2 regions of the Pseudoalteromonas sp. NJ631 genome follow, and region 2 is predicted to be linked to the other one. Evidence: predicted binding sites of a transcription regulator. Region 2 holds the regulator's gene; the other holds the start of a gene.
What was found. Region 2 encodes sigma-54, which starts transcription at its own class of promoters, with help from an activator protein. Its sites were predicted from a motif close to GTTGGCACGNNNNTNGNNT; they were not measured.

Region 1 (4,942 bases), on a different contig from region 2:
GCCAAACTTTATCCAAGTCAATCGAGTTATGTTGATCCATATATGTTCACCGTGCACCAATGTGGTGCAATGAGAATAGCATAGCTTTGCATTCATTGAAGTAAATTATTACTTAAGCTCAGAAACTAGGGGTTTTCGAACTCGTATCCTAAACTTGTTATTAATAAAGCATGCCAACTTTAAGGTGCCGAGACTATTAGTATACATCTAGCTCGTGTCTGTGGGGGGAGTCTTTTTGTCACGTTTTGCATGAGCGGGTGTGACTTTCAAAGCGCTAAGTATGTTACCGAACAGGGTGACTGCTTTCCTCCTCAAGCTGTGAGTGTACATCGAGCTACGAATGGCGAGAAAGCCACCCTTACAGGTGTGATACGGGTCGTCCAACCTAACTGGCGAGATAAATATTTATTGCGAACAAAGGCCGAGGTCTACTATCAAGTTCAGGTTGGTGAGCAAAGGTTGTGGATTGAACACAATGACATGTCGAATTTGGCTTCCTCAATACCAGAGGAAATGAGCATAGTATGTTTGCAACTACTGGTTGAAAGTCAGTGTAGGTAAGCAATATCGCTTTAATTATTCACGGTATTGCGGTGCAAAAAGAACTTATGAGCATCGCTTTGGGCGACTAACATGCCTTTTTGATTAAACACTTTCATAACCAAAGAGTGCTCGCCACGATTGATACCACGCAGAGAAAACTGAGTATTACTTTGTTTTGGCCCTATGGCTGTTCCGTTGAGAAACAGTTGCACGCTTAGTCCTTGGGTAAATCTTGGTTCTATAGTGCCTGTTACGTATACGCTGCCGCTATTATCACGGATAGTTTGCTCATGCTCTGGGGAAGTGATTTTAGCTGTATATTGAATAGTTGGTGTCGTGTCCGTTTGCTCAAGAATTTTGGTATCAACACTTGGCATGGTTAGGGCATTGGCATTGAGTTTGACTTCTTTCGAGCCAGGTTGCGGTACATCCGAATAGACCCAATGGCCGTTTTTGTCTTTCCAGCGATAGATTTTTGGATTGGACTCTGCTGCAGCATCAATGCTTGTTAGGGCTAGCGTCATGCTAACCGACATTATAAGAAACCACTGACGCACCACAAATCTCCACAGTAAACTACTGTTCATACTGTAGTATAGCGCAGTTGGAATTGCGAGTTACAAATGAATAATTCCCATAATGACAACATAAAGGCGAATTTCTTTAAGCTTTTGAATTGCATTAAAAAAGCCCGTAACAACGGGCTTGAGAACACATATGATTAAGAGTGCCAGAAACGCATAATGAGTTTTGGCTCTACAAGCTCAATACGACAGTATTGAGCGTAGTAGTCGGTTAGCGATTAAACGCTATAGTACATTTCGAACTCAACTGGGTGAGTTGTCATGTTTAATTTTTCAACTTCTTTCGACTTAAGTGCGATATATGCATCGATTAGGTCGTCAGTGAATACGCCACCTTGAGTTAAGAACTCACGGTCAGCATCTAGAGAAGCAAGCGCTTCATCAAGTGATGCTGCAACAGTTGGGATTTCTGCTGCTTCTTCCGCTGGTAGGTCGTACAAATCTTTATCCATTGCATCACCAGGGTGGATCTTATTGCGGATACCGTCAAGACCAGCCATCAACTGAGCTGCGAAAGCTAGGTATGGGTTAGCCGCAGGATCTGGGAAGCGTACTTCGATACGACGACCTTTCTCTGATGGGATCACAGGGATACGGATTGATGCTGAACGGTTACGTGCTGAGTATGCAAGCATAACTGGCGCTTCAAACCCTGGTACTAGACGCTTATAAGAGTTTGTTGCTGGGTTAGTGAATGCATTGATTGCTTTAGCATGCTTAATGATACCACCAATGTAGTAAAGCGCTTCTTCAGATAGGCCGCCGTACTTGTCGCCTGCGAAGATGTTCTTGCCGTCTTTAGCAAGTGATTGGTGACAGTGCATACCTGAACCATTATCACCAACAATTGGCTTAGGCATAAAGGTTGCTGTCTTACCGTATAGGTGAGCCATGTTGTGGATAACGTACTTCATCTCTTGGATTTCGTCTGCTTTAGTCACCATAGTATTAAAGCGAGTCGCAATCTCATTTTGACCAGCAGTTGCTACTTCGTGGTGGTGCGCTTCAACAACGTGGCCCATTTCTTCAAGTACCAAACAAGTAGCTGCACGCCAATCATTAGACGAGTCTACCGGTGCTACGGGGAAGTAACCACCTTTTACGCCAGGGCGGTGACCTGTGTTGCCGCCTTCGTAGTGCTTGTCTGAGTTCCAAGCTGCTTCTTCAGCATCGATTTTGTACATTGAGCCAGACATGTCAGTTTTAAATTTAACATCGTCAAACAAGAAGAACTCTGGCTCTGGACCGAATAATACGGTGTCTGCAATGCCCGTTGAACGCATGAACTCTTCAGCGCGTTTAGCTACTGAACGTGGGTCACGCTCATAACCTTGGTGTGTGTTTGGTTCAACCACGTCACAACGAACGATAAGCGTTGTTTCTTCTGCGAATGGGTCTAGCTTAGCGCTTTCTGCGTCAGGCATAAGTACCATGTCAGATTCGTTGATGCCTTTCCAACCAGCGATAGATGAGCCGTCAAACATTTTGCCGTCTTCAAAGAAGTCTTCATCGGCTTGATGATGTGGGATCGATACGTGTTGTTCTTTACCTTTTGTATCTGTGAAACGTAAATCAACAAATTTTACGTCGTGCTCTTTAATAAAATCTAAAACCGATTGTGACATGTGTCCTCCGACTCGTTGGGTTATTTTTTGCTGCAATGTACTGCAATTGCACACAGATAAGCGTGATCTGTGCCATGTTTTTAAGTTTTTGATAAATAATGATTTTTAACTTTTGGGAAATTTAGGGATTAGCTTGGTGCACTAATTTGGTGCGTAAATGTTTCATTGTGGTGCGCGATGTTGGTGCAAGCGATTCCCTGTGATAGCCGTTTTCGCTTAAGTTAAGCATTGGTATAGTTTAAGAGCACAGATAAAGCAAAAACTAGTTTATTGAAGCTGTGAAGTAAAAGCCCAAAGTTACAGGAACCAAATTTGCCGACAGATGAAAATCCTCTTTTGGCGTTGAAATTCTTACACATATGGCAGGAATGACAAACCCTCTGCAAAAGCTTAAAAAGTAGTGCTGAAGCCACACTAGGTTGTTGATTTATGCGCGCACCAATCAGGATTATTGAAAAAAATGTTGGATAAACTTTCATCTGTCACATTAATAGTAGATAATACGCGACCTTTAATTCTCAATCGGGCAATCTCAACGCGCATTTTTGCGTAGATCGACTAGGATCACTGAGGGCCAACTTCACTGAGTAATAATATGAGCATCGAAAAGTTAAGAAATATCGCGATTATCGCGCACGTAGACCACGGTAAAACAACGCTTGTAGACAAGCTACTTGAGCAATCAGGTACACTACAGCAGCGCGGTGGTAATGAAGAGCGAGTGATGGACTCAAACGATCTTGAAAGAGAGCGTGGTATCACCATCCTTGCAAAAAATACCGCAATCAAGTGGAACGACTACCGTATCAATATCGTAGATACTCCAGGACACGCCGACTTCGGTGGTGAAGTAGAACGTGTTCTTTCGATGGCTGACTCAGTATTACTACTAGTTGATGCACAAGAAGGTCCGATGCCTCAAACGCGTTTCGTAACGCAAAAGGCGTTTGCTCAGGGTCTTAAGCCTATTGTTGTAATCAACAAAATCGACAAGCCGGGTGCTCGTCCTGATTGGGTAATGGACCAAGTTTTTGATCTATTCGATAACTTAGGTGCAACTGACGAACAGCTAGACTTTAAAGTGATCTACGCATCAGCAATCAACGGTTGGGCAACACTTGACCTAGATGAGCCGTCTGACAATATGGAACCAATGTTCCAAGCTATCGTAGACGAAGTTGAAGCGCCTAACGCGGATCCTGAAGGTCCGTTCCAGATGCAAATTTCTCAGCTTGATTACAACTCATACGTAGGTGTTATCGGTGTTGGCCGTATTAAACGCGGTTCAGTTAAGCCTAACCAACAAGTGACTATTGTAGGTGCTGATGGTAAGACGCGTAACGGTAAAGTTGGCCAAGTACTTGGTTACTTAGGTCTTGATCGTCACGAAGTTGAGCAAGCAACTGCGGGTGATATCATCGCAATCACAGGTCTTGGTGAGCTGAAAATCTCTGATACTATCTGTTGTCAGAATAACGTTGAAGCACTACCGCCACTGTCTGTTGATGAACCAACAGTAACAATGACTTTCTCTGTAAACACGTCACCATTCTCAGGCCAAGAAGGTAAATACGTAACTTCTCGTAATATCCTTGAGCGTCTAGAAGCAGAGCTTGTGCACAACGTTGCATTACGCGTTGAAGAAACAGATAACCCAGATAGCTTCCGTGTATCTGGTCGTGGTGAACTTCACTTAGGTATTCTTATCGAGAACATGCGCCGTGAAGGCTACGAGATTGCAGTATCTCGTCCAGAAGTAATCTTGCGCCATGTGGATGGTCAGCTAGAAGAACCGTACGAGACAGTGACAATTGACTGTCAAGACGAGCACCAAGGTTCTATCATGGAACAGCTTGGTCTGCGTAAAGCAGAAATGACTGACATGTCTCCAGACGGCAAAGGCCGTGTGCGTATGGACTTCATGATGCCTGCACGTGGTCTAATTGGTTTCCAAACTGAATTTATGACGTTAACGTCTGGTTCTGGTTTGATGTACCACACGTTCTCACATTACGGTCCACACAAAGGCGGTAACATCGGTCAGCGTAAGAACGGTGTACTAATCGCTAACGCAGCAGGTAAAGCGCTAACAAACGCACTATTTAACCTACAAGAGCGTGGTCGCCTATTCATCGGTCACGGTGTTGAAGTGTACGAAGGTATGGTTATTGGTATTCACAGCCGTGATAA
Region 2 (4,942 bases):
AAGAATGTCATTAAACTCGTCCTGTTCTTTAGGCAAGTTTCTAACATCAATACTGACTGCAATTTTATTATAATTGTCGGAAACGCTGCGGACTAAAGACGGCAGTAAATTGACTGGAATGTTATCTACACAATAGTAGCCTAAGTCTTCCAATACTCGAAGCGCTACAGATTTACCAGAGCCTGAGCGGCCACTGATAATGATAAGCTCGAGTCCTTTTTCTTCATCACTCATCAAGTTCACCTTGGATCACTGCATATAACTCGTCATCACTTTTTGCTTGCCTAAGCATTTTGCAAAAAGACTTGTCTTTGAGTGTATCAGCAATCGCCGCTAAGGTCTTCAGGTGCTGTTGATTATCACCTTCGGGTACGATGAACGCGACAAAAATATCGACAGGCTGCTTATCTATGGCTTCAAACTGGATCCCTTGCTCGCTAACAAGCACCATTGCAAGGATTTTATCCAAACCCTCAAGTCGACCATGAGGAATGGCAATACCTTTACCGATCCCTGTGCTGCCTAATTTCTCTCGCGCCATTAAAGCGTCTAAGATAGCATGCTGACTGGTATTTGGAATTTGGCTATGAGCCAGTTCGCTGATGTATTCTAAAATACGTTTTTTGCTATTAAAAAGGACCGCAGCTTTACTGCAGTCCTTGTTCACTAATTCACTTAATTTCATCTTAGTGTCGAGTGAGCTTCTCTTTGTGTTTAATAACTTGACGATCTAGCTTGTCGATGAGGCCATCAATTGCGGCATACATATCTTGATGCTCTGTTGATGCAAATAGCTCGCCGCCGTTTACGTGTAATGTTGCTTCTGCTTTTTGTACTAGCTTCTCGACATCAAGGATCACATGCACGTTATTGATATGATCAAAGTGCCTTTCTAGCTTCGCAAACTTGTTGGTGACATAGTCTCTTAATGAGTCAGTAATTTCTACATGGCGACCAGTTAGATTTAGTTGCATAAGCATTTTTCCTTCTTGGGTTTTACGTCTTATATCAAGCTTTTACGCTGATTTGACGGTGGAATGGCTAGGGATTCACGATATTTTGCAATCGTACGTCTCGCTACCTTAATTCCTTGCTCAGCTAAGATATCTGCAATTTTGCTGTCACTCAATGGCTTCGCGGTATTTTCTGCAGCTATCAGCTTTTTGATAAGTGCTCTAATTGCTGTAGAAGAGCACTCACCTCCATTTTCTGTACTTACATGGCTAGAGAAGAAGTACTTCAGCTCAAATATTCCCCGAGGTGTATGCATGTATTTTTGTGTTGTCACACGGGAAATTGTGGACTCATGCATCTCAACCATTTCAGCAACATCATTTAGCACCATAGGGCGCATTGCTTCGGGGCCATGTTCAAAGAATGCCTGTTGTTGTTGCACAATGCAATTGGTAACTTTTAATAATGTATCATTTCGGCTTTCTAAGCTTTTAATAAACCACTTTGCTTCTTGTAAATGTGAGCGAATAAACTGACTATCTGTGCTGGATTTCGCTGTTCTAGACATCGCAGCATAATGGTCGTTTACTCTTATTTTAGGCATAGCATCAGGATTTAGCTCTACGATCCAACGACCTTTTACTTTTTTTACCGATACGTCAGGGATCACATATTCAGGCTCTTCATGAATAATGCTTGCCGCTGGTTTTGGGTTAAGACTATGAATTAACGTCATGACCTCTTTGAGATCGGCTTCTTTAAGGCGCGTTTTCTTAGCCAAAGTTCGATAGTCACGGCTGGCAAGCAAGTCGATATGCTCTGTCAGGATCATTTTCGTTTCGGCAATCCATGGCGTATCTGGGGCGAATTGATTTAGCTGAATACACAAGCATTCTTGTAAACTACGCGCTGCGATACCGACAGGATCGAAAAGCTGAATACGTTTGAGCACGGCTTCGACTTCATCCAGCTCAATAGGCTCTTCGCTACTCTCATCATTAATGCTTTCTAAAATGTCTTCGCAAGACAGTGTTAAAATGCCTGACAGGTCGACCGCTTCAATAATCGCAATCGCAATCGCTCTATCTGTTGGACTAAACGGTGTCAGCTCAAGTTGCCACATGAGATAATCATGAAGAGATTCAGAGGTTTCCCCTTGATAAACATTATCGTCATCGGGAAGTGGGCCTGAGCTTGCAGCGGGCGCTGCACTCATATACTCGTCCCAAGTGACATCCATAGCAAGGTCATCGCTCACAGTGTCTTTGCTCATGGCAGTATCTGAGTCTATCTCATAGTCACTAACCTGCACTTCATCGCTTGAATCTTGATTGTCGTCAGCACTGCTCTTTTCTTGACTGTGTTGGTCAGCGTTTTCGCCGTCAGTATTATCACCTTCTTCCACTTCCAACAATGGATTGCTGTCTAACGCTTCTTGTATTTCTTGTTGCAGGTCCAATGTACTGAGCTGCAGCAAGCGAATGGCTTGTTGCAGTTGTGGAGTCATTGTAAGTTGCTGCCCCATGCGCAGCTGTAATGATTGCCTCATGTATCTCTAACAATCCTTTTTAACAGTTATTAATACTACGTCTTAACTATAGCTTGAATTGTTCGCCTAGGTAGACATCTCTTACGGTTTGATCTGCCAAAACATGTTCTGGCGTGCCTGCAGCGATTAACTCACCATGTGAAACGATGTAGGCTTTTTCACATACGTCCAGTGTTTCTCTAACGTTATGATCGGTGATTAGCACACCGATACCGCGGTTTTTTAGGTGCTCTATGATTGTCTTTATATCTAACACCGAAATAGGATCAACACCAGCAAAAGGTTCATCTAACAGGATAAACTTAGGGTTAGCGGCTAAAGCGCGAGCAATTTCTACGCGTCTTCTTTCGCCTCCCGACAATGCCATGCCCTGTGAGTCGCGAATGTGTTGAATATTAAATTCGTCCAGTAACTCATTGAGTTCAGCTTCTCTTTCAACTTTAGATAAGTCTTTTCGAGTTTCTAGAATCGCCATCAAATTTTGATAGACCGTGAGTTTTCTAAAGATCGAAGACTCTTGCGGTAGATAACCAATACCAAGTCGCGCGCGGCTGTGCATCGGTAGCAAAGTGATATCTTCGTCATCAATCTGAATAAAACCTTTGTCGCTTGGTACTAACCCTACAATCATATAAAAGGTCGTGGTTTTACCTGCGCCATTCGGGCCCAATAAGCCTACAATGCTGCCAGCTTGAACACTTAAGCCAACATTTTTGACGACCTGGCGGCCTTTATAACTCTTTGCTAAACCAGTTGCTTTGAGCTCGCTCATTAATTGTTACCTTCTTCCTGCGCTTTTTTATCTTTTGCGTCTTTTTTGTCATCAACAGGAACAAGGATGGTTCTTACACGGGAATCTTCTTGGTCTGAGCGCTCAGCACTGATCAGTTGCTTTTCAATGTCATAGGTGATGACCTGAGCATTGATTTTTTGCCCAGTTTGATTGATTTCCGCATCGCCAGAAATGACTAAGGTGCCTTCCGCAACGTCGTAGCGAATTTCGTTTGCTTTGGCTTCTAGCAAATTACCATCAGGTTGACGTTCGCTGAAAATAGCTGGGCTGCCAGTTGCAACAAGCAGTTGCTTGTTAGTACCAAGCTCCGCGCGGCGATGGACTTCTAGGCGATCGGCATTTATTTTTCTGTTGCCATGAATAATAACAACATTCTGTTCAAAAATACCGATGTTGCTTTGCAGTTGAGCTTGCTGACGGCCAGCATCAATAATGACTTCATTTTGTTCTGCAGCAATTACTAGAGTAGAACTTGCAAGCAAGCCGATGAAAACTAGTTTGTTAATGATTTTACTGGTCATAATAAATTGTCTTTGTGTGGTTGATGAGTTCGATCACTTGCTTTTGTAGATCCGCATGCAGTCCTTTACCCGTGATCCTAAGACTAGGACCCGTGATAACGACAGGGTGTTCCGACTTCATCAATTTTTGCTTAATTTCAACTCTTACATTATCGGCATTGATATCGGTGATCATGGCGTTAGGCGTTAAATTCTTTGCCAGCACATTGCCTTCTAATATCAAGGTATTGTTTTCGTACAGTGTTGCTTCTAATGCACTTATTTGCCAATTTTGCTCACCGTTATATAAGGTGAAAATAGGCTTTTCAAAGTGACTAAAGCCAAGATCTTGATACAACTCCATCTTATCAGCAGTTACCTGATAGTTTAATAAGCCATTTTCACTATAGGTCGTTTGCTGAAGCGTGGTTGCAACATAATCGGGCTTAGCTAACGGTTCATCTTCTTTTGCTGAGTCCGCCTCTGATGGATTAAACATGGGCGACCACATCCAAACCATTAAAGAAGCGAAAACAATGAGTAAGATGACACGCAATACGGTCATGTACTTGATCCTTTGGAAGTCAATAAGTGATTTTGGCTGAGCATTAGAAGATCAGTCAGTTCTCTCACAGCACCAAAACCACCAGGCATCAAGGTTGTGTAATGAGCGATATGTTTAACAAGAGGATGTGCATCATTGACGGCAACGGCAAAACCGACTCGTTCCATTACGGGTAGGTCTGGACCATCATCACCAATATACGCAATTTCGTCATCACTAAGGTTGAGCTTAGTCTTCAGTTCATCATATGCCACTAACTTGTTTTCTTGGCCTTGGTAAATATAAGTTACATTTAAACTAGTCATGCGTTGCTGAACTATTTGTGAATGCCTACCTGTGATAACGGCGACTTCGATACCACAATCAATCAAGGCCTTAACACCAAACCCATCTTTGGTATTAAATGCTTTCAGTTCTTCACCATTATTACCAAGGTATATACGGCCATCTGAGAATACGCCATCAATATCGCAAATCAATAATTTGATTTGTTTTGCTTTTTCCCAAGCTTTAGGTGAAATCGTCTGATATAAATCTTCAAATTGCATTACAGCACCCCCGCTCTAAGTAAATCTTGCGTA

Region 1: glnA (glutamate--ammonia ligase) is a predicted target of sigma-54. The motif match lies at 2,811-2,829, and genes of this name have one in related genera.

What each region holds. Positions count from the first base shown of each region.
Region 1 is NZ_AKXJ01000020.1:52,005-56,946, forward strand. Features, by position in the region: gene glnL (nitrogen regulation protein NR(II)) at 1-40, opposite strand, end outside; gene A587_RS0122085 (DUF4124 domain-containing protein) at 573-1,079, opposite strand; gene glnA (glutamate--ammonia ligase) at 1,346-2,752, opposite strand; gene typA (translational GTPase TypA) at 3,348-4,942, shown strand, end outside.
Region 2 is NZ_AKXJ01000016.1:50,221-55,162, forward strand. Features, by position in the region: gene rapZ (RNase adapter RapZ) at 1-234, opposite strand, end outside; gene ptsN (PTS IIA-like nitrogen regulatory protein PtsN) at 227-685, opposite strand; gene hpf (ribosome hibernation promoting factor) at 687-974, opposite strand; gene A587_RS0120055 (RNA polymerase factor sigma-54) at 1,004-2,503, opposite strand; gene lptB (LPS export ABC transporter ATP-binding protein) at 2,550-3,275, opposite strand; gene lptA (lipopolysaccharide transport periplasmic protein LptA) at 3,275-3,817, opposite strand; gene lptC (LPS export ABC transporter periplasmic protein LptC) at 3,807-4,361, opposite strand; gene kdsC (3-deoxy-manno-octulosonate-8-phosphatase KdsC) at 4,358-4,909, opposite strand; gene A587_RS0120080 (KpsF/GutQ family sugar-phosphate isomerase) at 4,909-4,942, opposite strand, start outside.